Regions from separate parts of the Plantibacter lichenum genome, predicted to be linked through region 4. Evidence: predicted binding sites of a transcription regulator. Region 4 holds the regulator's gene; each other region holds the start of a gene.
The links. The regulator LexA, encoded in region 4, represses DNA repair genes until DNA is damaged. The targets are predictions, from matches to a motif close to TCGAACANNTGTTCGA.

Region 1 (7,486 bases), on a different contig from region 4:
GGGTGGCAAGCCCCTGACCGACGCCGACGGGAAGCTCCGCGAGGGTGTGCGATCGATCGAGCAGGCCACCGGTGCGTCCGGCGCCGAGGTCGTCGTGACCGTCGGCTCCGGCGACTACGCCTTCGAGGTGAATGATGCCGCGGGTGCTGTCGGCGCCGTGCTCGATCGATTCGACGCGCTCCAGACCCAGGCGGACGCATCGCTCGCCGCCGGCACGATCACGGCCGGGCAGCACGAAGCGCTCTCCGCACTCGTCGCATCTGGACGGTCGAAGGCCGCGGACGCGCTCGTCCTCGCCGGAGCAGGCTCCGCCGTCGACGCAGCGAAGGGACTCGCAGACGTGCTCGGGACGGTCGGATCGATCGACGAACTGGTCGCCGGATTCGGTGATGCCGCGCTCGTCGCGGCCGCTGGCGCCGTGCGGACGGCCGTCGATCAGACGATCGCCGCGCTCCTCGGGATCAGCGGAACCGCGAAGCTCGACGCCTCCGCGGTCAAGCCGGGACTCCCGGCAGTGGTGACGGCGACGCTCACCAACGCGGGTTCCGGTGGTTCGGGTGCCCCCGGTGCGGCGCTCGGACCGGTGACCGCTGCGCTCGCCGGACTCGACGAGGCCTGGAAACCCACGCCGACCGATCCGCTGAAGCTCGCCGACAGCGTCGCCGTCGGCGCCACGGCGGCCGGGGACCTCGGCTTCACCGTTCCGGCCGATCGCCTACCTGGAGAAGCTGCGGCATCGGCCGTGTTCTCCTACCGGTTCAACGGTGCCGACGTCGGTCTCGTCGTCCCGTTCACCGTCGTCGTGGACTCGCCCGTCGAATTCTCGAGCCTCACCGTCGATCCGACGACCGTGGCTCCCGGAGCGTCGAGCACGCTCACCGCGATCGTCCGGAACGGTGGCTCCGCTCCCGTCGCCGGGCACCTCGAGGTGACCGTTCCCGACGGCTGGACGAAACCGCTCCCGACGGCCGACGTACTCATCGCGGCGGGGGAGTCGGCGACCGTCTCGGTGCCCGTCTTCGTACCCGTCGGCGCTGCGCAGGCATCGCTCACGGCATCGATCGGCGCCGCATTCCGGGCCGGTGACGTGACGCTCGCGAACGGTTCGGCGAACCTGACCGTCGCGCTCGCTCCCGTCCCCGATCCGAACACCGGATACGACCACGTCGACCTCGGCGAGAGCGGAAGCGAGCAGGCGCACAACCTGACCGCGTCGTCGTCGTCCGGGACGAACTCGGAGGCCGGTGTCACGAGGCGTTACGCGGGACACCTGACGAACTTCTCGTACTTCGAATTCGACACGGCCGTCGTCGCCGGCAAGCCGTTCGTCATCCGCGCCACGGAGACGTACGACCGGCCGCAGACGAAGAAGTACAAGGTGTACGTCGACGGGGTGCAGGTCGCGCTGCGCCAGTTCAGCCACACGGGCGGTGTGGGAACGGAGACCTACGAGTTCGTGGTCGACGGTTCGCTCGCCACCGACGGTTCGGTGCGGGTGAAGTTCGAGAACCTCGACGACCACACCTTCTACGACCCGTCGATCGCCGATGTGTGGACGCTTCCGGCGCCCGCCGATGTGACGGCGCCGCAGGTGGTCCTGAGCGCCGATCCGTCGACCCCGAACCGGGCGACGGGGTGGTACACGGCATCGCCCGTCACCGTCTCGGCGACTGCTCGGGACGATCGGGCCGGTGACGTCGTCATCGAGACGGCCGTCGACGGCGGTCCGTGGACGGTGACGAACGCGCCGCTGGCCGTGACCACGGACGGCTCACACGAGGTCAGGGCTCGAGCCACCGATGCCGTCGGCAACGTGTCGGCGGAGCAGGTGCTCGCCCTCAAGCTGGACACGGTGGTTCCGGAGACGATGGCGAAACTCGGTGACGGGTTCGTCGACGGCGTCGCGAAGAACCGCGGAACGGTCGACTTCACCGCCGCCGATGCGACGTCGGGCGTCGCTTCGACGAGCTTCCGCGTGAACGGCGGCGAGTGGAGGCAGGGTTCGTCCGTCGTCGTCGACCAGGCCGGTGCGTTCACGATCGACTTCTTCTCGGTCGATGCCGCTGGCAATCGTGAGCTGTCGAAGTCGATCAGCGGGACGATCGTGATCCCCGATGTGACGCCGCCGACCGTGACGGCGTCCGTCTCGAAGCCGGGAGCGAACGGCTGGTACCGCTCGGGCGCCGCGCTCTCGCTCGCCGCTGAGGACTCGGGTTCCGGGGTCGCCTCGGTGGAGTACCGGTTCGGTGCATCCGCCGGTTCCGCTGCTGGATCCGCTCCGGCCGACGGGACCGCTTGGGTCTCGTACACCGGCCCGGTGACGCTCCCCGAAGGCAGGACGGTCGTCGAGTATCGGGCGACCGATGTCGAGGGCAACTTGAGTGCCGTCGGTTCGCTGACCGTTCCCGTGGATGCCACGGCCCCGACCGTCTGGGGCTGGCTGTCCGACGCCGGTCGGGTGACCGTCGTCGCGACCGACCCTGGTCCGGCTGGTGTTGGTGTTGGTGTTGGTGCCGGTGCTGGTGCCGGTGCCGGTGCCGGTGCTGATGGTGGTGGTGCGGGCTCCGGGATCGCTGCGGTCGAGTACTCGCTCGACGGATCGACGTGGGTGACCGGCCTCTCGCAGCTGGTCGCGAAGGAGGCGAAGCCGCAGACCGTGCAGGTGCGGGCTGTGGACCGCGCGGGGAACCGTGGCGAGGTCGTATCGTTGACGCGGTCGGTGACGCCTCCGGCCCTGTCGGTCACGGGTGGATCGCGTCTGCTGATCGAGGCGAGCGGCTTCGGCGCCGCAGTGTCGGTCCGGGTCGAGTTGCACTCGGATCCGGTCCTGCTGGCGACGGTCACCGCCGACGCTGCTGGGATCATCGCGACGATCGCCGACGTTCCAGCCGACTTCCCGTCGGGCGAGCACCGGCTGGTCCTCGCTCCAGTGGCAGACGGTTCTGGCACACCGGGGAACCCCGGCAACGGCGGCACCGTCACGGTTCCCGTCGGGGTGATCGCTTCGACCGGCTTCGATCCGATGCTCCCGCTCGCGTTCGCCGTGCTCCTCGTGGCCGTCGGTGCCTGGTTCGTGGTCCGGCGTCGTCGTGAACTGGTCGGTGTCGGTCACGGACGTGGTGGCTTCGCCGGTGGGTCCGGCGGTAGGTCCGGCGGTGGCGCCGGTTCCGCCGGGTAGCCAGATCCGGGTGGCCAGATCCGGGTGGATGGCGGCGGTGGTTCCGCTGCTATCCGCCCCAGCTGAGGCGGTCGGGTCGTCTCTGCTCCAGCGGGTGCGGGCGCTTCGGCCCCGCACCCGCTGTGGTGTGCCTCGGTCCCTGAGCTTGTTCCTCGGTCCCTGAGCCTGTCGAAGGGTTGAGCTCACGGATCCGGGGCGTCCGCACTTCGACAAGCTCAGTGACCGGGTGCTGGGTCGGCGAGACTCAGGGACCGGGTGGACGCGCTCAGGGACCGGGTGCGTCGCCGTCAGCTTCCGGGAGGGGTTCGAGGGGGTACCAGTCCGGAGGATCCGGTTCCGTGGTGAACACCTGACCACTCGGACTGATCCAATGCAGCACCCCGTCCGGGCCCGGCTTGAGGGACCAATTGGTTTCGTGTTTGAGGTGGTGATGCTTCGGACACAGGTGCGCAAGGTTGCCCACGTTCGTTTCACCTCCCTCCGACCACGGCACCGTATGGTCCAGTTCGCACCCTTTCGCGAGGCGGTTGCAGCCCGGTGCTCGGCAGTGCGTGTCTCGGATCGCGAGGGCTCGTTTCATGTCGACGGGTGGCACGTATCGTTCTCGACTGACCGAGAGGACCGTCCCGGTCTCAGGGTGGGTGAGGATCCGGGTGAACGACTTCGCGTGCACACTCAGCCTGACCGCGGTCTCGGGGTCGATGGGACCGTAGCCTTCGAGGGAACCTGGTTGGTGCTCGTGGCCAAGGATCGTCATCACCGGGACCGTCACATGCACGGTGGGGATGATGCCGTCCGTGATGTCCTCGATGCTCGGGAGCGGGCCGATACCCAGAGCGGGCTCTACGCTCGGACGGCGCTCGTCACGGTCAAGGACAGCCACGTTCCGTGTTGGTGTGACCGCCGTGTCGTCCATGGACGCAACGGGACGCGCTGGTGCTGACCGTGCCGCCCAGGTCGGGACCTCATCGTCCTCGGCCATGGGTGGCGTCGTGGGTGCCGCGACCGTGGCTGGAGGGCCGGAGGACGCGGTGATCCCGTAGAGGAGGAGGCTCTGGGCGTTGTCGACCATCAACTGCGCACGCGTGCGCGGGTCACCCCGGCGCTGCGTGGCGGCGGTGAGGTCGGCGAGGCGCTTGTAGGCGGCGGTCGCGATGGTCGCCGTGGTGAGGATCGACAGCCACGACATGCCATCAGGTGCCGGGGACAAAGTCACGTGGCGGTCCTGTCTGGCCCGGTGATGCCGGGTACCGATGGTTTCCGGGTGGAGCTTCTCCCGCATCTGCCGGGCCAGCTGCTTCAGCTGCGCGGCGGTGCGGGTCTGCGCGAGGGGCAGGATCCGGGTCTCGAACTCGACACGATCCGCCGGGGCAACATCGGTGAGTTGCTCCACGATCACCCGGGCATGCCCTGCGGAGATCGACCCGGCAGCCAACGCCGAAAGCGTGGTGGGGAGGTGGTCGGTGAGGGTTTCGGACTCGGCTATGCGGTGTTGGATGGTGCGCTCCGGAACCCGCGTCATGGCAGAGAGTTCCAGGTGCAGGGAGAGGCGGGCGAGGTCCTTCGCTCGGGCCGGGGTCGTGCCGGGTGGAGCGAGCGTCAACGCGGTGAGATCGGACAGGCGGGCGGCCTCGGCGAACAGGGTGGCCTTGCGTGCTTCGGCGGCGGCGATACAGACGTCTTCCGCGACGATCTGCTCGCCGAGGCTCGTGAGACGAGCGGCGATCGTGTCCGGAGTCGAAGGTATGTCAACTCATCAAGAATACCAAGGACCCGTGTTCTAGAACAGGCGTTCGAAGGGATTGTGGAGAACTTCTGCACACGTGGACCCCACACTTCGACAAGCTCAGTGAGCGGGCTGGGGCGACGCTCTTCGACACGCTCAGTGACCGGGAGTGAGAGGCGCGGCGGCATTGCGAGGGCAACACGCTTCGACAAGCTCAGTGACCGGGCTGGGGTGAGGCACTTCGACAGGCCCAGCGACCGCGGCCCAGCGACCGGGGCCCCGTGACCGGGCGGGGTCAGTGCCTGGGCGCGAGCGCCCGCCGTCAGGGCCGCAGGGCGTCAGCGACGAGCTCGCGCAGCACCGGCACGATCTCGGCCTGGAACCACGGGTTCTTCGCCTGCCACCGGAAGTTCAGGGGCGACGGATGCACGATCGGGAACAGCGGCAGATGATCCCGGTATCCACGCACCGTCTCCGTCAAGGACACCGAGGACGGCAGGCCCAGGTACTGGCGCTGCGCGTATCGACCGACCAGGACGGTCAACCGCACATCGGGCAGTTCGGCGAGGATCCGCGGATGCCACAGGGTGGCGAACTCCGGGCGGGGAGGCAGATCGCCGCCCTTCCCTCGCCCCGGATAGAAGGCGTCCATCGGCAGCACGCCGACCGCCGGTGCCGCGAACTGCTCCGCGGAGACGCCGAGCCAGGACCGCAGGGTGTCGCCGCTCGCATCCGTGAACGGCGCACCACTCTCCTGCGCTTTGCGGCCGGGTGCCTGTCCGATGACGAGCACGCGCGTCCGGGGGGCGACCCGGTAGATCGGCGCGTATCCCAACTCCCGTGCCCAAGCATTGCTCGGGTCGGCGATCATCTCCTCGCGGATCTGCGCGAGCGTGCTCATGAGCCGTCCCCGGGGTCGGCCGGGACGTCCCGAACCCAGCGGATCTCGCCGTCCTCCAATTCGGGAGTCGGCGCGAGACCCAGATGCGCGGCGACCGCGGCGGACGCGACATGATCCGGGTGGATGAAGGCGACCACGCGTGTGATGCCGATGCCGGCTGCGTCGAGTGGGCGTCCTTCACTGGCGACCAACCATTCGACCATCGCAGCCGCCGCCTCGGTCGCGTAGCCGCGCCCCTGTGAAGCGGGGCCGATCACCCAGGCGACGTCTGCCTGCAGGCCGCCCGGGAGTTCGTCGTCCGGCGAGTCCCCGCCGGGCGCGGTGTGCACCGTCGCCCGCACCGTCGCCTGCACCGTGCCCACGCTCGGTCCCGACCGCTCCCGGACCACCCAGTTCAACCAGCCCTGTGAACCGTCCGGCGAAGCGCCCACGCTCTGGCGCCGATACCGGGCTTCGAGCTCGGCGTGTGAGGGCGGTTCGCCGCCGATGAAGGTGTGGAGCGACGGCGAGGCGAGCACGTCGACCATCGCATCGGCATGGTCGACCGACAGCGGCTCGAGCTCGAGTCGCTCCGTCCGAATCGGTTGTGCGCGTGCCCACTCCATCGCTCAGCTCACCGGCTCTTCGAGGTGCAGCAGGCTGAGGCTGTTCTGCCACAGCTGGTCGAGCTGTGTTGGGTCGTTGAAGAGCTTGGCGAACAGGACGAGCCCCTCGAGCTGGGCGACGATCGCCTTCGCCGTCGTGCGCGGATTACCCGCGATCGTACTCGTGCCCTCACCCGCTGCTCCGCGGATCGTGTCCTCGATCAGGTCGATCTGCTCGTCGAAGATCTCCTGCACCCTGGTGCGCACGGGATCGTCTTGGCCGCTGACCTCGAGCGCGAGGTTGCCGAAGATGCAGCCCGTGACCGACCCCGTGCCGACGAGGGCGTCCCGCTGCACCTGCGCGGTCGCCTCGAAGAGCGCGCGCAGGCGGTCGATGAGCGGTTCCGGGGTGTCCAGGATCGTCGTCCAGTCGTGCCGCTGCTGTACCCAGTGCTCGTCGACGACCGCCAGGACGAGCGCCTGCTTGGAGGGGAAGAAGTAGTAGAAGCTGCCCTTCGGCACGCCGGCCTCCGTGCAGATCTCGGAGACGCCGATGGCGCTGTACGCGCGTTGGCCGAAGAGCCGCGCGCCGGCTTCGAGGATGCGTTCCCGTGCGTCTGATGTCCGTCCCATGGTTGCAATTATACGACCGGTCGGCTATAACAGGAAACGGTAATAGTAGACCGATCATCTAGTAAGGATTCACGCACATGGAACAGCAGAACGTCGCCATCGTCACCGGTGGTTCGCAGGGTATCGGGGCAGGCGTCGTGGAGGGCTATCGGAAGCTCGGGTACGCGGTCGTCGCGACCTCGCGGACGATCGCCCCCGTCGACGACACCGACCTCGTCACCGTCCAGGGCGACATCGGGGACCCGGCCGTCGCGGAGCGGATCGTGGCCACGGCGATCGAGCGCTTCGGGCGCATCGACACCCTCGTGAACAACGCAGGCATCTTCATCGCCAAGCCGTTCACCGACTACACGCAGGACGACTACGCGGCGATGCTGCAGACCAACCTGGGCGGGTTCTTCCAGCTCACGCGTCTCGTCGTCCCGCACATGGTCGAGCAGGGCTCCGGGCACATCGTGAGCATC
Region 2 (7,486 bases), on a different contig from region 4:
CACCCGTGTTCGCGGTCTGACGCAGGACGACGCCCACATCTACGTGACCGAGGAGCAGATCAAGGACGAGGTCGGCAAGCAGCTCGAATTCGTCCTCGAGACGCTTCGCGGGTACGGGCTGGACGACTTCTACCTCGAGCTCTCCACCCGGAACCCCGAGAAGTCCGTCGGCTCCGACGAGCTCTGGGAGCAGGCCACCGAGACGCTCCGAGCTGTCGCTATCGAGTCCGGCCTCGAGCTCGTCGCCGACCCTGGCGGAGCCGCGTTCTACGGTCCGAAGATCTCCGTGCAGGCCCGCGACGCGATCGGCCGGACCTGGCAGCTCTCCACCGTGCAGCTCGACTTCAACCAGCCTGAGCTCTTCGAGCTCGAGTACACGGCAGCGGACGGCACGCGCAAGCAGCCTGCCATGATCCACCGCGCACTCCTCGGCTCGATCGAACGGTTCTTCGCGATCCTCCTCGAGCACTACGCCGGAGCGTTCCCGGTGTGGCTCGCGCCCGTGCAGGTCGTCGGCATCCCCGTCGCCGAGCAATACGGCGAGTTCCTGGGCTCCGTCATCGCTCAGCTCAAGGCGCTCGGGATCCGCGCCCAGCTCGACTCGTCCGATGAGCGGATGCAGAAGAAGATCCGGAACCACACCAAGGCGAAGGTCCCGTTCCAGCTGATCGTGGGCGAAGAGGACCAGGCCAACGGCTCGGTCAGCTTCCGCTTCCGCGACGGCACGCAGGAGAACGGCGTGCCCGTCGAGGACGCGATCCGTCGCATCCGCGAGTCGATCGCCCAGCGCGTGCTCGTGAACGGCGCGGAGGAGCTGCCAGCATGACCGACGACCACGGGTTCGGCGACGGCGGACTCGCCGACGCCGAACTCGAGGCGTCGAGCGACTTCGCCGGAGTTCCGGACGAGTTCCAGCGGCTGTGGACCCCGCATCGGATGGTCTACATCCAGCAGGGCCAGCCCGACGACGACGGCTGCCCGTTCTGCATGGCGCCGTCGATGGACGACGAGCGAGCGCTCATCGTCCACCGCGGCACACACGCCTTCGTCCTGCTCAACCTGTTCCCGTACAACTCGGGGCACCTGCTCGTCTGCCCGTACCGCCATGTGGCGATGTATGACGACGCGACGCAGGAGGAGGTCGTCGAGATCGCGAACCTCACGCAGACGGCCATGCGCGTCGTGAAGCAGGTCTCGCGGAACGACGGGTTCAACATCGGGATGAACCAGGGTCAGGTCGCAGGGGCCGGCATCGCCGCGCACCTCCACCAGCACATCGTGCCGAGGTGGGCGACCGATGCGAACTTCTTCCCGATCATCGCCAGGACGAAAGCCCTGCCACAGCTCCTCGGCGACGTCCGGAAGGCCATCGCCGACGCGTGGCCGTCAGACGACGCCTGACCACCCGAACCAAGCCGATCACCCGTACCGAGCCGAGCAGCCGAACCTCGCTGAGCAGCACCCACCGGCCCCACGACGCAGGCATCCGCACCACAACCGCTGCCGCCCGCCAGTCCAATTCCTGGACGGTGGACGGCGATCCACCACACCACTCACGAGTAGAATCGACACCATGACCGATAGCGCCACGTCCACCGGAGAATACGGCTCGAACCGCGTGAAGCGCGGCCTCGCAGAGATGCTGAAGGGCGGCGTCATCATGGACGTCGTCACAGCTGAGCAGGCCCGCATCGCCGAAGACGCAGGAGCCGTCGCCGTCATGGCGCTCGAGCGCGTCCCCGCAGACATCCGCTCGCAGGGCGGCGTCGCCCGCATGAGTGACCCCGACCTCATCGACGCCATCCGCGCCGAGGTCTCCATCCCCGTCATGGCGAAGGCCCGCATCGGCCACTTCGTCGAAGCGCAGGTCCTCCAGGCCCTCGACGTCGACTACATCGACGAGTCGGAGGTCCTGAGCCCCGCGGACTACGTCAACCACATCGACAAATGGAACTTCACGATCCCCTTCGTCTGCGGTGCCACGAACCTCGGTGAGGCGCTGCGTCGCATCAACGAGGGTGCGGCCATGATCCGTTCGAAGGGCGAAGCCGGAACAGGCGACGTCTCCGAGGCGACGAAGCACATCCGGAAGATCAAGTCCGAGGTCGCGGCCCTCAGCGCCATGAGCAAGGACGAGCTGTACGTCGCGGCCAAGGAACTCCAGGCTCCGTACGACCTCGTCGTCGAGGTTGCCGAGACCGGCAAGCTCCCCGTCGTGCTCTTCACCGCCGGCGGCGTCGCCACCCCCGCCGATGCGGCCATGATGATGCAGCTCGGCGCGGACGGTGTGTTCGTCGGCTCCGGCATCTTCAAGTCGGGCAACCCCGCTCAGCGTGCGGCAGCCGTCGTCAAGGCCACCACGTTCTACGACGACCCGGCCGTCATCGCCGAGGTCTCCCGCGGACTCGGTGAAGCGATGGTCGGCATCAACGTCTCCGACCTCGCGGCGCCGCACCGCCTCGCCGAGCGTGGCTGGTAGCAGCTCGCCCCGCGTCGGCGTCCTCGCCCTCCAGGGCGATTTCCGCGAACATGCAGCAGTGCTCTCCGGGCTCGGAGCGAGCGTCACGCTCGTCCGACGCCCGGAGGAGCTCGCTGCCGTCGACGGCCTCGTGATCCCCGGTGGGGAGTCGAGCGTGATGGACAAGCTCTCGCGGACGTTCGACCTCCAGGGGCCGCTCAAGCAGGCGATCGCGGACGGTCTGCCGGTCTACGGGACGTGCGCGGGGCTGATCATGCTCGCGGACCGCATCGTCGACGGCATCGTCGGGCAGCAGAGTCTCGGCGGCCTCGACGTCTCGGTGCGTCGCAACGCCTTCGGCTCGCAGCTCGACTCGTTCGAGACCGATCTCGAGATCCCGGTCCTCGGCGAACCGCCCGTGCACGCGGTCTTCATCCGCGCGCCCATCGTCGAGTCGGCGGGGGAGTCGGTCACACCGCTCGCGTCCCTGCCGGACGGCCGCATGGTCGCCGTCGAGCAGGGCAACCTGCTCGGCACGTCGTTCCACCCGGAAGTCACCGGTGACACGCGCTTCCACGCGTACTTCCTCACCAAGGTGGCTGCAGCCGTCTGAGCTTTGCGCAAGCGCCTGAGCTTGCGCAGAGGCCTGTTCACGGGCCTCTCTACGGTCGGTCGGGCCTCCGGCGGCTCGCCTGACGGCACGCGTGCCGCAGCTGTTCTAGACTGGGTGGGTTCTTTTCACGCAGTTAGGGAGCACATGTCCGGACACTCCAAGTGGGCAACGACCAAGCACAAGAAGGCCGTCATCGACAGCCGTCGCGCCAAGTCGTTCGCGAAGCTCATCAAGAACATCGAAGTCGCCGCCAAGATGGGCGGAGCCGACCTCTCCGGCAACCCCACTCTCGTGGACGCCATCCAGAAGGCGAAGAAGACCTCGGTCCCGAACGACAACATCGACCGCGCCGTCAAGCGCGGTGCGGGACTCGCCGGTGAGTCGATCGATTACACGACGATCATGTACGAGGGCTACGGCCCGAACGGCGTCGCACTCCTCGTGGAGTGCCTCACCGACAACAAGAACCGTGCCGCAGCGGACGTCCGCACGATCATGAGCCGCAACGGCGGCACCATGGCCGACCCGGGCAGTGTCGCGTACAACTTCCACCGCAAGGGCCTCATCGTCGTCCAGGCCGAGGGCACGACCGAGGACGACGTCCTCGGCGCCGTGCTCGACGCAGGGGCGGAAGAGGTCGTGACGGAGAGCGAGACGTTCGAGGTCATCACCGACCCGAGCGACATGGTCGCGACGCGCGCCGCGCTCCAGGAAGCCGGCATCGACTACGACTCGGCGGACGTCGCGTTCGTCCCGAGCCTGAAGGTCGAGGTGGACGCCGAGACCGCTCGCAAGGTCCTGCGCCTCATCGACGCCCTCGAGGACAACGACGACGTGCAGAACATCTACAGCAACCTCGACATCTCGCCGGAGGTCCAGGCGGAGCTCGAAGCCGACGAGTAGTCGCCGAGAGCCGTCCCTCGGGGGCGCCCCACAGGAGCGCCTCGATTCGAACGGATGTACGACACTCCGGGTCGCCCGCGCTGCGGGCGACCCGTTGGTCGTTAACCTCGGAGTATGACGCTCAGAGTGCTCGGCATCGATCCTGGGCTCACCAGATGCGGCGTCGGCGTCGTGGACGTCGAGCCGAACCGCACAGCCGTGCTCGTCGAGTACGGGGTGGTGCGGACCGATCCGGACCTTCCCTTGGAGTTCCGGCTGCTCGCCATCGCGGAGGGCATCGCGGAATTCATCGAACGCACGGCTCCGCACGCGATGGCGGTGGAGCGGGTGTTCGCGCAGCACAACGTCCGCACGGTCATGGGCACGGCTCAGGCGAGCGGGCTTGCGCTCCACGCGGCCGCGTCACGTGGCATTCCCGTCGGGCTGCACACGCCGAGCGAGGTGAAGGCCGCGGTCACCGGCTACGGCCAGGCGGACAAGAAGCAGGTGCAGGCGATGGTCGCACGGATCCTCGGGCTCGCCGAGGCGCCGAAGCCGGCGGACGCCGCGGATGCGCTCGCCCTCGCGATCTGCCACGCGTGGCGCCCGAGTACGGCCGCTGCCGTGTCCCAGTCGATGCCTGGCGCCGCTGCCGGTGCCGGCCTCACCCCCGCCCAACGTGCCTGGCAGGCGGCGGAGCGCACGTCGAAGCACCCCGTGTCCGTCGCTCGCCCTAGGCTTGGATCGTGATCTCCTCCGTACGTGGCCCCGTCCTCAGCGCTCTCGGGAGCGTCGTCGTGATCGAAGTGGGCGGCATCGGCTTCGCCGTGCAGGTCGTCCCGGAACTCGCGCTCTCGCTCCGCATCGGTGAGGAGGCGCGGTTGGTGACGACGCTCATCGTCCGCGAGGACTCGCTCACGCTCTTCGGCTTCCGGTCGTCGGAGGAACTCGCGGTCTTCGAGCTGCTCCTCGGCGTCACGGGGGTCGGTCCCAAGTCGGCGCTCGGAGTGCTCGGCTCGCTCACGCCGGATCAGATCGCTGCTGCGGTCGCCGCGGACGACGACGCGCCGTTCCGCAAGGTGTCCGGCATCGGCCCGAAGACGGCGAAGCTCATCGTCCTCTCGCTCACCGGCAAGCTGCGGGTCACCCCGCCCACGGCGGCGAAGAGCGGCGCAGTCGTCGACGCATCGGCGATCTCCGAACGCGTCGTCACGGCCCTCATCGGCCTCGGCTGGCCTGAGAAGACCGCGGTCCAGGCCGTCGTCGATGCTTCAGCAGACGCTTCAGCCACCGACCTGGTCGCCGTTCCCGCGCTCCTACGCCTCGCGCTCGCCCGGCTCGGTCCGGCGCACTCCGCAGGACGCACCTCATGAGCGACGCCCAGAACGACGACCTCACGAACCCTGAACCGGAATCCGACGCCGAGCTCGCGTTCGAGGGCGCGCTCCGCCCGCGGTCGCTCTCCGAATTCGTCGGCCAGAGCAAAGCGCGTGGGCAGCTGCAACTGCTCATCACGGCCGCCGGCATGCAGAACCGCACGCCGGACCACATCCTGCTCGCCGGCCCTCCCGGTCTCGGGAAGACGACGCTCGCGATGATCGTCGCGCACGAGACAGGCAAGCCGCTGCGGCTCACGAGCGGTCCGGCCATCCAGCACGCCGGCGACCTCGCCGCGGTCCTGTCGTCGCTCACGCCGGGAGAGATCCTCTTCATCGACGAGATCCACCGCATGGCCAGGCCGGCTGAGGAGATGCTCTACCTCGCGATGGAGGACTTCCGCATCGACATCATGGTGGGCAAGGGCGCGGGAGCGACGAGCATCCCGCTCGAACTCGCCCCCTTCACGCTCGTCGGCGCCACCACCCGATCCGGGCTCCTCCCGAACCCCCTCCGAGACCGTTTCGGCTTCACTGCGCACCTCGAGTTCTACGACGAGTCGGAACTTCAGCAGGTGCTCGCGCGCACGGCGGACATGCTCGGGCTCACGATCGACGGCGAGGCGATCGCGGAGATCGCCGGTCGGTGCCGCGGTACTCCGCGCATCGCGAACCGCCTGCTCCGCCGCGTCCGCGACTACGCGCTCGTGCACGGGGGAGCTGCTGACCTCGCCACCGTGCGCGCAGCCCTCGAGCTCTACGACGTCGACGCGCTCGGCCTCGACCGCCTCGACCGCACGGTCATGGAGGCGATGCTCGACCGCTTCGACGGCGGACCCGTCGGCCTCAACACGCTCGCGGTCTCGGTCGGTGAGGAGCCGGAGACCATCGAGTCCGTCGTGGAGCCGTTCCTCGTCCGCATCGGGCTCATCTCGCGGACGCCTCGCGGCAGGATCGCGACTCGGAACGCCTGGCAGCACTTCGGCAGGTCACCTTCTCAGCAAGCGCCCACGCTCGATCACCTATAATTACCCTTTGGCGGTGCGCCGACGGCGTGTCCGACCCCCATACCCCTCTGGAAGGTTCCCCTCGTGGATGCAATGACTCTCGTCCTGTTCGGCCTCGCCGGCGTCATGATCGTTTTCATGATGGTGAGCAACAACAAGCGTAAGAAGGCTGCTGCTGCAACCGAATCCAAGCTCGTCCCCGGAGCAGAGGTGCTCACGGGCTTCGGCGTGTACGGTACCCTGATCTCGATGGATCGCGACGCCCGTAAGGCAGACGTGGAGATCGCCCCGGGAATCATCGTGACCATCGACCCGCGTTTCGCCGGTAGCGTCGTTCCGGAGCCCGTCGTCGAGACGCCTGCCGACGCTCCTGCAGTCGAGTCCATCACGGACGAGACCGCAGCTGGGACGCCTGAATTCGGTCAGCGGATCGAAGACCAGTCGAACCAGAAGAAGAGCGACGACTAATACCAACCTTCCCGTGCGACGACAGTGATGCCGTCGCAGGCAGAGAAAGCTGAGTTCCGAGTTTGGCAAAGTCGACCCCGGTCAAGAAAGCGTGGCGCTCGCTCACGTGGCTTGGCGTGATCATCATCGGTTTGTTCGCGATCAATGCGGCCGGGGTGATCTGGGGTGGGAGTTCCTGGACGCCCAAGCTCGCCCTCGACCTCGAGGGCGGAACGCAGATCATCCTCGCGCCGAAGGTGGAGTCCGGTCAGACGGTGTCGTCTGAGCAGCTCACCCAGGCGGTCTCGATCATCCGTGAACGCGTCGACGCGTCCGGCGTGTCCGAGGCTGAGATCACGACGCAGGGCCAGAACGTCGTCGTGTCGATCCCGGGAACGCCGGACGACGAGACGCTCAAGCGCATCCAGGCGTCCGCCAAGCTCGAGTTCCGACCGGTGCTCACGTCACAGCAGCTGACGCCCGGTCAGCCGTCCAACACCTTCATGGGTCAGGACGGCAAGTCGACGCCGTACCCCACACCCGATCCCGGGCTCGAGAGCACGCCGACCGCGAAGCCCACGAACGCGAGCGACCTGAACTACGTCACACCGGCGCTCTACGCCGAATTCCAGGCGTTCGACTGTGCCGCGGACGACGGACTCGACGCATCGGCTGCTCCCGCCGACAAGCCGCTCATCACGTG
Region 3 (7,486 bases), on a different contig from region 4:
CCACCGATCCGAAGCGTCCACACTTCGACAGGCTCAGTGACCGGGTTGATGTGGTCATGTGTCGGGGAGTGGTTCGAGGGGGTACCAGTCCGGAGGATCCGGTTCCGTGGTGAACACCTGACCACTCGGACTGATCCAATGCAGCACCCCGTCTGGGCCCGGCTTGAGGGACCAGTTGGTTTCGTGCTTGAGGTGGTGATGCTTCGGACACAGGTGCGCAAGGTTGCCCACGTTCGTTTCACCTCCCTCCGACCACGGCACCGTGTGATCCAGTTCGCACCCCTTCGCGAGGCGGTTGCAGCCCGGTGCTCGGCAGTGCGTGTCTCGGATCGCGAGGGCTCGTTTCATGTCGACGGGTGGGACGTATCGTTCTCGACTGACCGAGAGGACCGTCCCGGTCTCGGGATGCGTCAGGATCCGGGTGAAGGACTTCGCGTGCACGCTCAGCCGGACCGCAGTCTCCGGATCGATGGGACCGTAGCCTTCGAGGGAACCTGGTTGGTGCTCGTGGCCAAGGATCGTCAGCACCGGGACCGTCACATGCACGGTGGGGATGATGCCTTCCGTGATGTCCTCGATGCTCGGGAGCGGGCCGACACCCAGAGCGGGCTCTACGCTCGGACGGCGCTCGTCACGGTCAAGGACAGCCACGTTCCGTGTTGGTGTGACCGCCGTGTCGTCCATGGACGCGGCGGGGCGCGCTGGTACTGACCGTGCCGCCCAGGTCGGGACCTCGTCGTCCTCGACCCTGGGGTGAGTAGTTTCGGGCGCCGCGACCGTGGCTGGAGGGCCGGAGGACGCCGTGACACCGTAGAGGAGCAGGCTCTGGGCGTTGTCGACCATCAACTGCGCACGCGTCCGCGGGTCACCGCGGCGTTGCGTGTTCGCGGTGAGGTCGGCGAGGCGGTTGTAGGCGGCGGTCGCGATGGTCGCCGTGGTGAGGATCGACAGCCACGACATCCCGTCCGGTGCCGGGGACAGGGTCACGTGGCGGTCCTGCCTGGCCCGGTGATGCCGGGTACCGATGGTTTCCGGGTGGAGCTTCTCCCGCAGCTGCCGGGCGTACTGCTTCAGCTGGGCGGCGGTGCGGGTCTGTGCGAGGGGCAGGATCCGGGTCTCGAACTCGATACGGTCCGCAGGGTCGACATCCGCGAGCTGCTCCACGATCACCCGGGCATGCCCGACCGAGATCGAACCCCCGGAGAGCGCAGCAAGCGTGGCAGGGAGGTGGTCGACGAGGACTCCGGACTCCGCGATGCGATGTTGGATCGTGCGCTCCGGAACCCTCGTCATCGCCGAGAGTTCCAGGTGCAGGGAGAGGCGGGCGAGGTCCTTCGCCCGGGCCGGGGTCGTGCCGGGTGGAGCGAGCGTCAACGCGGTGAGATCGGAGAGACGGGCGGCCTCAGCGAAGAGATTTGCCCTGCGTGCTTCGGCTGTGGCGATACAGACGTCTTCCGCGACGATCTGCTCGCCGAGGCTCGTGAGACGAGCGGCGATCGCGTCCGGAGTCGAAGGTATGTCCACTCATCAAGAATACCAAGGACCCGTGTTCTAGAACAGGCGTTCGAAGGGATTGTGGAGAACTTCTGCGCACCTGGACCCCACACTTCTACAAGCTCAGTGACCGGGACCACACTTCGACAAGCTCAGTGACCGGGGCTGAGAGGCGCGGGGCATCGTGAGGGCAACGCACTTCGACAAGCTCAGTGACCGGAGCGAGAAGCGCGGCGGCATTGCGAGGGCAACGCACCTCGACAAGCTCAGTGAACGGAACGGATGGAGTGCGGAGAGACGGACGACCACAGCACTTCGCCGGGCTCAGCGACCGGGTCGGGCTCCGGGCTCCGGGAACTGGGCCTGTCGAAGGGCGATCGCCCGTGCAACCAGCGAGATCACCACCCGGACGGGCTCCGGGCTCTGGGAGGCGCTTCGACAAGCTCAGCGACCGACGCGGACGCCTCCGGAGCCCAGCGACCGGAGCGGACGCCTCCGGAGTTCTCAGCGACGGGGCGGACGATTCCGGAGCTCAGTCGACGGGGACGAAGGCATCAGCGAGCGGCACCTGCACCCGCACGAGCGCACCACGCGACGCGTACATGCCACGGCCCGGCGGGAAGTCCCGACGGGCGAGCCGTGGGAACGTCGTGCGGAGGACGAGATCGCCCTCCATCTGCTCCGGCTGCAACAGGATGCCACGACGAGCACTCTTGATCTCGCCCATGAGCGGCCACGACGACGCCCAGCCGGACACCTCGTTCTCGGCGATCACAAGGTGGTCGCTCCGCTTGATGGTCTTGATGAGTTCGACGAGCGGCGGGTCCGCGATGCCGTTGAGGTAGTCGGAGATCGTCTCGATCACCACGACCGTCCGCTGGGTCGTGGTCTCCGCAGCGATCGCTGCCGACAGCATCTTTGCCTGCTCCGCGATCGCCTCCGGAGTCACCGCGGAGTCGTCCCAGTCGAGCGTGCGCAGGAGCTCGGACCGGCGGCTGCCGAAGTACACGAAGCGGGACGACGGGTCGAACCGACGAACTGCGGCGAGCAACGCGGCGACGGTGTTCGTCCGCCCGCTCCCGGGCGGGCCTCCGACGAGGAACGCACCGGTCGGGTCGAAGCCGATGGGCGCGAGGTCCGTGTCGCCGATGCCGAGGACGGGCTGGCCGGCGACGAGGGCGGGCAGCGCCTCAGCAGGCAGTTCCTTGGGGAGCGAGCCGATCGGTGGTGTCGTGATCGTATTGCCGCTGCGCACCATCGCTTCGGCCAGCCGGACGGTGGCCGCCGACTGATCGGCGAGCACGGGAGAACCGCCGAGAATCGCGACCTGCGTCTCGAGGCCGTCGACGATCGCCCGCCCCGGTACGGATTCTGCGCTCAGGATGTCCTTCGGCACACCGAGGATCTGGTACCCGGTCTCGTCCGCGAGGCGCAGCACGATCTTGCGCTGCACACCGGAGCTGATGTTCGTGGGTACGGAACCGGGGCGGTCTGCGCTGAAGGCGACGTTGATGCCGAGCTGACGCCCGTCGGTGATGAACTGTTGGAAGAGCGCGTACCAGGTGGACAGGCCGAGCGTCGTCTCGAACTCCTGCCGGAAGGCTTGGAAGCCGTCGACCACGAGGAGGATCCGGCGTTCGTCGTGGCGTCCCGTCACGCGCCGGTAGTCGGTGATGGAGGAGGCGTTCGCCTCGGCGTAGCGGAGGCTGCGGTCGTCGATCTGCTCCTTCAGGAAGCGAAGGAGCCGGATGACCCGTTCCTGGTCGTCGCCCGGGATGATCGAGCCGACATGCGGGAGCGCTTCGAGCATCCGCAGGCTGCCTGCGCCGAAATCGAGCCCGTACACCTCCACCGGTCCGCCGCGAGGTGTGATGCCGGCGGCCGTCGCGAGGGTCCGGAGCGCCGTGCTCTTGCCGGAACCGCCCGTGCCGAAGACCGCGATGTGTCCGTCGACGTCTGGCCGGAAGTACACGGGCTTCTGCTCTTGCGAATCCGGGAGGTCTGCGACGCCGATGAGGAGTTCGGCGTCGGTGCGCTGGCGCAGCCGACCGAGGTCGTAGACGCTCGCGAGTTCGTCGAGCCAAGGTCGACGCGGAGGCGGGATGGCGGCCTCGGTCGCCGCTTCGATGATCTGCGACACGATCCGCTGCTGGTCCGTCGGTCCGAGGTCGCGGTCCTCGTCGGCTTCGGCCCCGCGCGGTTCCTCCCAGCGCGTCTCGCCGCCGAACCGGAGCTCACGGACCTCGATGTCGGACCGCTTCGGTTCGTCGTTGGTCCAGCCGCCCGCGTATCCGGACTGGAACGCGGTGAGTCGACCCGGACCGGTCTTCGCGATGCCGCGGCCGGGGACGCCCGGGTCGAAGTGTGCGGCGTCCTTGACGCCGACGACGTCCTGGCTGTCCGATTCGTCGGCCATTCGCAGCGCCACTCGGAGGTTCGTGTTGGCTCGCAGGTTGTCCTTGATGACACCGGCCGGGCGCTGTGTAGCCATGATGAGGTGGATCCCGAGCGACCGGCCCCGCTGTGCGATGTCGACGACGCCGTCCACGAACTCCGGCACCTCACCGACGAGGGCGGCGAACTCGTCGATCACGAGGACGAGCGCCGGCGGGCTGTCTGGGTCGCCGCGCTTCTCGAGTTCGAGGAGGTCCTTCGCCTTCTTGCGGTTGAGGAGATGCTCCCGGAAGTGCAGTTCAGCGCGGAGGCTCGTGAGCGCGCGTCGGACGAGGTGCGGGCTGAGGTCGGTGACGAGGCCGACGCAGTGCGGCAGCGTGACGCAATCGGCGAAGGCCGAGCCGCCCTTGTAGTCGACGAAGAGGAATGAGACGCGGTCGGGGCTGTACTCGGCGGCCATGCCGAGCACCCACGCCTGCAGGAACTCGCTCTTGCCGGCCCCCGTGGTGCCGCCGACGAGGGCGTGCGGACCCTGCGCGCGGAGGTCGAGGTGCATCGCGTCGACGCCGGACGAGCCGACCGTGGCACGGAGGCCTCCGGCGCGACGGGGCCTCGGGACTGCGCCCGGCGTCCGGTCGTGGATGGAGGAGTTCTGCCGCCAGCGGTCCACGACGGCGTCGCTCGATGACGCGAGGTCGGATCCGAGGAGCGTCACCATCGAGACCGAGCGCGGCAGGTCGCTCGAGTCCTCCACGAGCGCTCCGGCATCGATGACCGAAGCCATGCGGCGCGCGTAGTCGAGTGCGGTCTGCGGATCGACGTACTCCGGCCGAGCGTCCTCGATCGTGTAGCCGAGTCGCACGAGCCCGACGCTCGCCGGGGCGTCGACGCCGGAGCCCGCCTCGGGGACACGAAGGAATGTGCGGCACGCCGCGGGGAGGGACTGGACGTCCGGCCCGATCCAGATGGGGAAGACACCTGCATCGGCTGCGATCTCGGCCAGCTGGACGAGCCGCGCACGATCGACGCCGGCGTCGTCCGAGACGAGGAGGACGACCGATGGGACGGGTGACTTCGTTCCGGTGTCGCCGCCGCCCTTCGTGCCCACGTCTGCGCCACGTTCCTGTGCCGCGTGCTTGTCGTCGAGGGCGCCGCGTCGTGACGCCTCGGCGCGCGCGTCCTTGAGCCGAGTCGCCACCAGCTCCTCGATCGCCGACAACAGCAGGTTGCCGCTCGACACGCTGTCCGCGAGGTGGTTGGCCTCGAGCGGGCTGTGGGGGGACGAGGCGTGCGGGAGCCATTTGACCCAGGAGAGCGACGACGACCACGAGGGTGAGACGATCGCCGAGACGACGAGCTCTGCGGGCGAGTGCAACGCCGTCAGCTGCACGAGCACGGCATTGACGGCGCCGCCAGCGGTCTCCGGCGAACCGGCGATGCCGAGGGCTCCCGCGTCGTACAGGTTGTCGATGATCGGGACGTCCGCGACCATCCCGAACTCCTCTTTGACGGCCTCCAGGCGCTTCTGGAACTCGGGGAGATAGCCGTCGCGTGCTTTGCCGGAGATCTCGTTGCGCGAGGGCATCGTGCCGACTCCCAGCCGGACGTTGAGGAAGGCCCAGTGCTCCGGACGCCGCGTCCACAGCAGGGGCCCGCGTGTGAGGGCCTCCGTGAGCGCTTCCGATGTGGACGGCGCCTCGCGCATCCGGACGTCGTGCTCGATCACGCGTTCCTCCGCCAACTGCTCCTTGAGCGAGGCGAGCCGTTCGTCGAAGATCGCGATCTGCTTCTTGAGCTGGCGCTTGTTGCGCCCGCGCCCCGTGAAGTAGTTGCCGACGAGCATGAGCGGGGTCATGGCGATGAAGAGGAGCGAGATGGCGCTCTTCGTGATGATGAACATCGCCCCGCCGACGAGGATGGGCGCGACCATGGCGAGGAGCGGGAACGGCTGACTCTCGCGCTCCGTGGGCGGCTCCGGTGCCGGGAACTCCTGGCCTGCGTAGCGGTGCTCAACGCGAGGCGAGCGGTTGAAGAACAACGGCCCGGCCTTCGGAACGACTCCGGACCTGGCGACCGTGTCCGAGTAGGCGAGCTCGACCTCGGAGTCGCCGATGAGCATCCGCTCGCGGTCGGTGACTCGCAGGCGCTGCACGATGCCGCCGTCCACGACGATGCCGTTGGCCGCGCCGAGGTCGATGACTTCCAGCTCGGCACCGATCTCGACCCGCGCGTGACGCTTCGAGACGAGTGGATCGCTGAGCACGACGTCGCACGACGGGTCCCGACCGATCGTCCAACTGCCGGCCGGGAGCGTGAACTCGCGTCCGGCGTCCGGGCCGTCGAGGACACGGAGCACGGCGATCGTCGGGGCATGGCCGGTGCGCGCGGAGGCGTAGTACACGCCGGCGTCCGCGAGTTCGATGACGGCGCCGGAGCCGACCCAGGCCTCCCCGATGGCGGCCTCGGGAGGGAGCGGGAGTGTTTCGCTGGATCCGGGCAACCGCGCGTGGAGGGTGAACTCTGCCGAGGCGGAGTCGGGGCCCTGCGGGTCCACTCGCGCGATCGTGCTCGCGACCTCCGCGATGCTTGCGGCGGCGTCCGTGGTCACGACGATGTCGTCGACGGTCCCCGTCGGTCTCGTGAGCGTGAGCTTGATGCGCATCGGTGATCCCCTGTCGGCTCGCGGTCGCAGTGCCGAGCCTCGATCAGACTATCGACAGCCCCGAACAGGACGTCCGCGGCGTGGCCGCTGTGGAGAACTCCGCGCGCAGATCGGCCTGTGAGGCATCGTTCAGCGTAGCCGCGGAGCCGTGCCGATTCGATGGGGAGCGCTCCCCATCGAGACCCGAATCTACTCAGCCCCGCCGAACGACGATCGCGAACTCGCCGACGGTGATCGTCGATCCGGGCTCCGCCGTCACGGTCGTTCCAGGGCTGCACACGACGACGGCGCCGGACGCATCGGTGACGGTCGTGCCGTTCGTCGAGTGCAGATCCGTCACCCGGAGCGCGCGGCGTCCGACGGTGATGGCCGTGTGTGTCTTCGACACCGACATGCGGGGGTCGAGGACGGCGACGAGCCTGGCGCCCGCGTACTCGGGTTGCGCGGCCGGGTTCCGCCCGATGAGCACGCTCGAGTCGAGCGCGACGGGGTCCCCGTTGGGGAGTTCCAGGATGAAGCCGCCGGCGACAGGCGAGACGACAGTGGCTTCGTCGATCGCGGCTGCGACGGGCACGGGCACGACGGGCACGGGCACGACGGGCGCAACAGGCGGAGTTGGCGCCGCAACGACGACCGGTAGAACCTGCACGTCGGGCGCCGCACGCGGGGCGCCGGGCAGAAGACCGGCCGGCACCTGAATGAGGCCGGGCGGGACCTCGATGCGAGGAGGCACGACGTCAGATGATTCCGGCGGTTGCGCAGGCGCGATGGGGATGCCGGGCGAAGCAGCCGAGACTGCAGCCCGGACGGCAGCCGGGGCAGCAGCCGAGACGGGAGCGGGCACCGAAGCCGGAACCGAATCGGGAACGGTCGTCGTCTCCTCTGGCACGACGATCGGATCGTGCACGGCGGGTGTGTCCTGCACCATGGGCGCTT
Region 4 (7,486 bases):
TCGTGACGTGCTCCGGTCGGTTCCTCCCGACCGGGATCAGTCGGACGCGACATCCAGCGCCTCGGCGAGGGTGAACGCGCCCGCGTAGAGGGCCTTGCCGATGATGGCACCCTCGAGGCCCTTGGGGACGAGCGCGCGAAGCGCCGTGAGGTCGTCGAGGCTCGACACGCCGCCGGAAGCGACGACGGGGCGGTGCGTGCGCTCCATGACCTGTTTGAGGAGCTCGATGTTGGGGCCCTGCAGCGTGCCGTCCTTCGTGACGTCGGTCACCACGTAGCGCGCGCAACCGGCCTGCTCGAGGCGGTCAAGCACGGTCCAGAGGTCGCCGGCGTCCTGCGTCCAGCCACGGGCGGCGAGCGTCGTTCCACGAACGTCCAGCCCGACGGCGATCGCTTCGCCGTACTGACCGATGACGTTCGCGGCCCACTCGGGATTCTCGAGCGCGGCGGTGCCGAGGTTGATGCGCTTGGCACCGGTCTCGAGGGCCTGCTCCAGCGAGGCGTCGTCGCGGATGCCGCCGGACAGCTCGATGTTCACGCCGCGGGTCTGCTTGATGACCTTCTTGAGGATCGAACGGTTGTTGCCCCGGCCGAACGCCGCATCGAGGTCGACGAGGTGGATCCACTCGGCGCCCTGGTCGGCCCAGTCCATGGCCGCGTCGACGGGGTCGCCGTAGTTGGTCTCCGTGCCGGCCTCACCCTGGGTGAGGCGGACGGCCTTTCCTCCGGCGATGTCGACCGCGGGGAGCAGCACCAGTCCGGGGGTCGTGTTGAACTCGCTCATCACTCACTGTCTCTCTTGGATGCGGCCGGATCGTCGCACCGGCACAAGCACAAGATCCTAGTCCTCTAGAGGGTGCCGAGCCAGTTGGAGAGGAGGCGGATGCCGGCCGTGCCGGACTTCTCCGGGTGGAACTGCGTCGCGGAGAGCGGACCGTTCTCCACTGCGGCGAGGAACGGGGTTCCGTGGGTCGCCCAGGTCAGGCGTGGTTTGGGGAACGGCGGCATGACGTCGAGCGTCCAGTCCTGGGCACCATAGGAGTGCACGAAGTAGAAGCGTTCGTCTGCGATGCCCTCGAACAGGACCGATTCCGGATCCGAGTCGACCGTGTTCCAGCCCATGTGCGGGATGACGGGCGCGTCGAGCCGTGTGACGGCTCCTGGCCATTCTCCGAGGCCTTCCGACTCCACGCCGCGCTCGACGCCGCGCTCGAAGAGCACCTGCATGCCGACGCAGATGCCGAGGACGGGACGGCCGCCCGCGAGGCGGCGGTCGATCAGTTCGTCTCCGCGGGAGGCCTTGAGCGCATCGATGACGGCGCTGAACGCACCGACACCGGGCACGACGAGGCCGTCAGCATTCTGCGCGGCCGCGCGGTCGCCCGTGAGCTCGACATCGGCCCCCGCCAGCTCCAGGGCCTTGACGGCGGAGTGGACGTTGCCGGAGCCGTAGTCGAGGACGACGACGCGTGGGCGAGCCGAGGTCACAGGGCGCCCTTGGTCGACGGGATGCCGGTCACGAGCGGGTCGAGCGCCTTCGCCTGGCGGAACGCGCGCGCGAACGCCTTGAGTTCCGCTTCGGCGATGTGGTGCGGGTCGCGGCCGGAGAGCACGCGGACGTGCACGGTGAGCGCCGCGTTGTACGCGATCGCCTCGAAGACGTGGCGGACCATCGAGCCGGTGAAGTGTCCGCCGATCAGGTGGAACTCGAAGCCCTCTGGCTCGCCCTCGTGCACGAGGTACGGGCGACCGGAGATATCGACGACGGCCTGCACGAGAGCCTCATCCAGCGGCACGAGCGCGTCGCCGTAGCGCGAGATGCCCGACTTGTCGCCGAGCGCCTGACGGATCGCCTGACCGAGAACGATCGCGACGTCCTCGACCGTGTGGTGCACGTCGATCTCGATGTCGCCTTTCGCGCGCACCGTGAGGTCGGTGAGCGAGTGCTTCGCGAACGCCGTCAGCAGGTGGTCGTAGAACGGAACGGAGGTGTCGATGTGGCTGACGCCCGTGCCGTCGAGGTTCAGTTCCAGTTCGATGCTGGATTCACTCGTCTCGCGCTGCAGACGGGCGGTGCGCTGCTGGGTGCTCATGCGGCCAGTCTATCGGCGGCGGACGCGGGATCGGCATCCGTCACACGGGTCGCGAAGCGGATGGATGCACCTATCGTTGAAGGTGAGGTGACCATGACCAGAACCATCGACCACACCACGTCCCCGCTCGATCAGCACGAGATCGAAGCGATCCGGACGCGGTTCCCCCTGCTCACGAGCGTCGTCAACGGACATCCGCTCGTCTATCTGGACTCCGGAGCGACCTCGCAACGACCGGAATCGGTCATCGACGCGGAGGCCGACTACGCGAGGCGGTCGAACTCCGCCGTGCACCGCGGTGCGCACACGCTCGCCGCAGAGGCCACCGAACTCTTCGAGCAGGCCCGCGAGCGGGTGGCGACGTTCATCGGCGCGGACCCGCGGGAGGTCGTCTGGACGTCGGGCGCCACCGGCGCCCTCAACCTCCTCGCCTACGCGATCGGCAACGCGAGCGCCGGCCTCGGCGGTCCGGAAGCCGATCGGTTCCGGCTCAGAGCGGGCGACGAGATCGTCGTGACCGAGGCCGAGCACCACGCGAACCTCATCCCCTGGCAGCAGCTCGCGGCGCGCACCGGCGCGGTCCTCCGCTTCATCCCGGTCGACGACCACGGGATCATCGATGCCGACGCCGCGGCCGGCATCATCGGGGAACGCACGCGCATCGTCGCGTTCGCCCACGTCTCGAACGTCACTGGCGCAATCGCGCCCGTCGAACGGTTCACCTCGCTCGCGCACGCCGTCGGCGCCCTCGTCGTCCTGGACGCGTGCCAGTCCGTACCGCACCTCCCCATCGACGTGACCGAGCTCGGCGTGGACTTCCTCGTCTTCTCCGGCCACAAGATGCTCGGACCCACCGGGATCGGCGTCCTCTGGGGCCGCCGCGCACTGCTCGACGCCCTGCCGCCGTTCCTCACGGGCGGATCGATGATCCAGACCGTGACGATGGAGGGAGCCACCTTCCTGCCCTCGCCGCAGCGGTTCGAGGCCGGGACACAGCCCGTCTCGCAGGCCATCGCTCTCGCAGCGGCTATCGACGTGCTCGGCGCCTACGGGATGGACCGCATCCACGCGACCGAGTCCGCCTACGGTCAGCGACTGGCCTCGGGCCTCGCAGCCATCCCGGGCGTCCGGCTCATCGGTCCCCGCCCGGGCGACGAACGCGTCGGACTCGCGGCCTTCGATCTGGAGGGCGTCCACGCCCACGACGTGGGGCAGTTCCTCGACGACCAGGGCATCGCGATCCGCGTCGGCCACCACTGCGCGCAGCCGCTCCACAGAAGACTCGGCCTCACCGCATCGACACGAGCGAGCACCTACCTCTACACCACGGAAGCGGAGATCGACGCGTTCCTCGAATCGACGAGCCGGGTCGCCGCGTTCTTCGGAGCCGAGCGATGAGCGGCCTCGAGAGCCTGTACCAGCAGCTCATCCTCGACCATGCGAAGGAGCGCCACGGCTTCGGCCTACACGACGGCGCCGCAGCGGAAGCGCATCAGCTGAACCCGACGTGCGGCGACGAGGTCACCCTGCAGCTCCACCTCGCCGCCGACGGCGAGCACCTCGAATCGATCGCCTGGGAAGGCCACGGCTGCTCGATCTCCCAGGCATCCACGTCATGCCTGTCCGATCTCGCTCCCGGACTCACGATCGCGGAGCTCACCCAGCTCGCAGACGAGTTCAGAGAGGTCATCCGGTCACGCGGCAAGCTGGAGTTCGATGAGGACCGCTTCGGGGACGCCGCGGCCTTCAGCGGTGTTTCGAAGTACATCGCGCGCGTGAAGTGCGCAATGCTCCCCTGGGTCGCCGCGGAGGAAGCCGTGACGAAGCTCCCCGCCTGAGCGACGCTCGACGGAACGTGACGAGCCCGGCTGCGCGATTCGCTCAGGCGGGCTCGTCCCGTTGCACCGCGGTTCGATGAACGTGAGCGGACCGTCGTGAGCGGACCGTCGTGAGCGGTCAGCGGTCAGCGGGCGGTCAGCGGGCGGTGACGGAGGCCAGGGCTTCGAGGAACGCTGTCGTCTCCGCCTCTGTCCCTGCAGTCACCCGCAGGTGGTTCGGGATGCCGACGTCACGGATGAGGATGCCACGAGCGAAGAGCTCCTCGAAGACCGCGTTCGGATCGTCGACCCCGCCGAAGAGGACGAAGTTCGACCCGCTCCGGTGCGGCTGGTAGCCGAGCGCTTCGAGCTCGACCACGAGGCGATCGCGCTGGCCGCGGATGTCGTCGACCATCGCGAGCATCTCCGCGGAGTGGCGGAGCGCCGCCGTGGCCGCCGCCTGGGTCAGAGCGCTGAGGTGGTAGGGCAGCCGGACGAGCCGGAGGGCGTCGATCACGGCAGGGTCGGCCGCGAGGTAGCCGACGCGGACGCCTGCGAATGCGAACGCCTTGCTCATGGTGCGCGAGACGAGGAGACGCGGACGGCCTTCGAGGAGCGTCAGCGCGCTCGCCTCTCCGTCGGGCGCGAACTCGGCGTACGCCTCGTCGACGACGACGATTCCGCTCGACGCCTCGTAGACGGCCTCGATCGTCTCGAGGGAGAGCGGCGTGCCCGTCGGGTTGTTCGGCGAGCACAGGAAGATGACGTCCGGATCCGATTCGCGCACCTGGGCTGCGGCCGTCTCCGGGGAGAGCTCGAAATCGGCGTCTCGGGTCGCTGCGATCCAGGTGGAGCCGACGCCCGCGGCGAGCAGCGGATACATCGAGTAGGTCGGGGTGAACCCGAGCAGCGAACGGCCGGGTCCGCCGAACGCCTGGAGGATGTGCTGCAGGACCTCGTTCGATCCGTTTCCGGCCCACACCTGTTCGGCGGTCACGCCGTGGCCGAGGTAGCGGGCGAGCGACTCGCGCAGTTCGGTGAACTCGCGGTCCGGGTACCGGTTGACGGTCAGGACTGCGGCGGCAAGGGAGGCGACGATGTCGTGTGCGACGTCCTCAGGGATGGGGTGCGTGTTCTCATTGACGTTGAGGGCAACGGGCACGTGGGCCTGCGGAGCGCCGTAGGGGATCTTCCCCCGAAGGTCGTCGCGGATGGGGAGGTCGTCGAGAGCGGTCACCCGTCAATCGTACCGACTACACCGCCGCAGACCGGCGAAACAGCCGTCTCATCGACCGACGCATCGACCGGCTGCTCAGCTCGCGTACTGCTGCGGGATGGCGAGACGCTGCCCCGGCTCCACACGAGCGGTGGACAGCTGATTCAGGTTCATGATCTCCGCGATGACATCCCTCGGGTCCGCCGACGGCGCGATCGACTCGGCGAGCTCCCAGAGGGACTCCCCCGGGTCGACCGTCACGTAGGTGAACTGGACGGACTGACCGGCTACCCCGGGCCCCGACGCCGCAGCGGATCCTGCGCCGACGGACAGCACGGCTACGGCGACGACGAGCGGGAGGGCTGCGAGCACGGTGAAGACCACGCGGCCTCGTCGTGTGAGACGGAGTCGCGAGTGCGACAGTGCCGTGCGTGAGGGCGTCGATGCGGATCCGGGCACGGCCCGTGCGGACATCGCTTGTGTCGGCATCGCTTGTGTCGGCATCGCTTGTGTCGGCATCGCTTGTGTCGGCATCGACGGGAATCCGATGAGTGCTGCAGTCATGACTACCTCCAAGTGCTCGTCTGCAGGAAGTGCGGGTCTTCCTGACGAGGTTTCGCATCCGGTGTTCGGCCAGGAGCACCGGATGCGAAGCTATGTTCCGAATATATCTTCGATTGTTCGAATGTTCAAGCACGTCTTCGGATCTATTTCCTCGAAAACCTGCGACACGCTCGAACGAATGTTTGTCTCTGGCACTCGGGTTGGATACAGTTTCGAGTGTTGGAACGAGTACACCAGCACCCACTGACACTGGTCCGGGCAGGAGCGACATGGCAGCGAACGGTAGGAGCGACGGGGCTCAGGAACGAACGGGCACACGCCGGAGGAAGAGCCTGAGCGACAAGCAGCTCGCCATCCTCGACGTGATCCAGCGCGCCGTCGCATCCCAGGGGTACCCGCCGAGCATGCGGGAGATCGGCGACGCGGTCGGTCTCGCCTCCCTGTCGAGCGTGACCCACCAGCTCAACCAGCTCGAACTGAGCGGGTACCTGCGTCGCGACCCCAACCGGCCGCGTGCGCTCGAGATCCTCATCGATCTCCCGAGCGCCGTCGAGGGCAGCGTCCCGGAGACGGCCCCGCCCGTCGGCGACGCAGCCATGGTCCCGCTCGTCGGCCGCATCGCAGCCGGCATCCCCATCACCGCTGAGCAGCAGGTCGAGGAGATCTTCCCACTCCCCCGCCAGCTCGTCGGCAAGGGCGAGCTCTTCATGTTGAAGGTCGTCGGCGAATCGATGATCGACGCCGCGATCTGCGACGGCGACTGGGTCGTCGTACGCGAGCAGAAGACGGCGGAGAACGGTGACATCGTCGCGGCCATGCTCGACGAGGAGGCCACGGTGAAGGTCTTCCGCCAGCGCGACGGCCACACCTGGCTGCTCCCGCGAAACTCCGCGTTCGAACCCATCCTGGGCGACCACGCCGACGTCCTCGGCAAGGTCGTAGCCGTTCTTCGCAGCGTCTGACGCGGGCGGCGCCCCGCACTCGGGCCCCGAACACGACGAAGGGCCGGATCAAGTCGATCCGGCCCTTCGTCGTTGCTCCGCCAGCTAGGCGTTCGCTGCGACCCGCCCACGCACGTCGCGCCTGGATTCGATGATGTTCTTGATCGATGCCGTGGCACGCAGCTGCAGGATCAGCCGATTCAGGCCGTCGGCGCGACCTCTGCCGGATGGGCTGCGAGGAGCTCGCGAGCGGCGGCGGGCGCGACCGCGAACGGTTCGAGCAGCGCAGCGATCTCGTCGTTCACGAACGCGTGCACGATCGTGCCGTGCTCGTCGTACGCCGTCTCGACGACCTTGCCGCGCTCGTGCAGAATCGTCACGAGGTCGCCGCGTTCGTAGGGCACGAGGACGTGCAGCTCGCGGCTCGGCGAGGGCAGCACTGCCTCGATGCGCTCCATGAGCTCGTCGATGCCGGCGCCCGTGCGGGCCGAGACGAAGATGCCGTCCGGTTCGAGCCCGCGGAGGACGAGCAGTTGCCCGTCGTCGACGAGATCGGACTTGTTGAAGACGACGAGTTCGCGGATCCCGCGTGCGCCCACCTCGCCGATGACGTCGCGGACTGTAGCGATCTGGCCGGCGGGGTCGGGGTGCGACGCGTCGACGACGTGCACGATGACATCGCTGTCCGCGACCTCCTCGAGCGTCGAACGGAACGCCTCGACGAGCTGGTGCGGCAGGTTGCGCACGAAACCGACGGTGTCGGCGAGCGTGTACTCGCGGCCGTCGGAGGTCACGTTCCGGCGCACCGTGGCGTCGAGGGTCGCGAAGAGCGAGTTCTCGACGAGGACGCCGGCCT

Region 1: a site for LexA is predicted at 4,960-4,975, ahead of ACQ3HB_RS01490 (HNH endonuclease signature motif containing protein). Genes of this name have one in related genera too.
Region 2: a site for LexA is predicted at 4,021-4,036, ahead of ruvC (crossover junction endodeoxyribonuclease RuvC). Genes of this name have one in related genera too.
Region 3: a site for LexA is predicted at 1,553-1,568, ahead of ACQ3HB_RS11795 (HNH endonuclease signature motif containing protein). Genes of this name have one in related genera too.

Annotation. Positions count from the first base shown of each region.
Region 1 covers NZ_JBOBFT010000001.1:325,385-332,870, reverse strand. The annotation lists gene ACQ3HB_RS01495 (family 78 glycoside hydrolase catalytic domain) at 1-3,178, shown strand, start outside; gene ACQ3HB_RS01490 (HNH endonuclease signature motif containing protein) at 3,444-4,781, opposite strand; gene ACQ3HB_RS01485 (uracil-DNA glycosylase family protein) at 5,227-5,805, opposite strand; gene ACQ3HB_RS01480 (GNAT family N-acetyltransferase) at 5,802-6,410, opposite strand; gene ACQ3HB_RS01475 (TetR/AcrR family transcriptional regulator) at 6,414-7,022, opposite strand; gene ACQ3HB_RS01470 (SDR family NAD(P)-dependent oxidoreductase) at 7,100-7,486, shown strand, end outside.
Region 2 covers NZ_JBOBFT010000012.1:95,473-102,958, reverse strand. The annotation lists gene thrS (threonine--tRNA ligase) at 1-826, shown strand, start outside; gene ACQ3HB_RS16155 (HIT family protein) at 823-1,401, shown strand; gene pdxS (pyridoxal 5'-phosphate synthase lyase subunit PdxS) at 1,574-2,479, shown strand; gene pdxT (pyridoxal 5'-phosphate synthase glutaminase subunit PdxT) at 2,469-3,071, shown strand; gene ACQ3HB_RS16140 (YebC/PmpR family DNA-binding transcriptional regulator) at 3,216-3,974, shown strand; gene ruvC (crossover junction endodeoxyribonuclease RuvC) at 4,089-4,703, shown strand; gene ruvA (Holliday junction branch migration protein RuvA) at 4,700-5,326, shown strand; gene ruvB (Holliday junction branch migration DNA helicase RuvB) at 5,323-6,357, shown strand; gene ACQ3HB_RS16120 (preprotein translocase subunit YajC) at 6,430-6,804, shown strand; gene secD (protein translocase subunit SecD) at 6,867-7,486, shown strand, end outside.
Region 3 covers NZ_JBOBFT010000007.1:226,375-233,860, forward strand. The annotation lists gene ACQ3HB_RS11795 (HNH endonuclease signature motif containing protein) at 55-1,524, opposite strand; gene ACQ3HB_RS11800 (FtsK/SpoIIIE domain-containing protein) at 2,027-6,550, opposite strand; gene ACQ3HB_RS11805 (FHA domain-containing protein) at 6,744-7,486, opposite strand, start outside.
Region 4 covers NZ_JBOBFT010000014.1:27,218-34,703, forward strand. The annotation lists gene ACQ3HB_RS17115 (SseB family protein) at 1-53, opposite strand, end outside; gene priA (bifunctional 1-(5-phosphoribosyl)-5-((5-phosphoribosylamino)methylideneamino)imidazole-4-carboxamide isomerase/phosphoribosylanthranilate isomerase PriA) at 37-783, opposite strand; gene hisH (imidazole glycerol phosphate synthase subunit HisH) at 849-1,487, opposite strand; gene hisB (imidazoleglycerol-phosphate dehydratase HisB) at 1,484-2,092, opposite strand; gene ACQ3HB_RS17135 (cysteine desulfurase) at 2,186-3,490, shown strand; gene sufU (Fe-S cluster assembly sulfur transfer protein SufU) at 3,487-3,930, shown strand; gene ACQ3HB_RS17145 (histidinol-phosphate transaminase) at 4,067-5,146, opposite strand; gene ACQ3HB_RS17150 (LysM peptidoglycan-binding domain-containing protein) at 5,222-5,689, opposite strand; gene lexA (transcriptional repressor LexA) at 5,959-6,651, shown strand; gene hflX (GTPase HflX) at 6,831-7,486, opposite strand, start outside.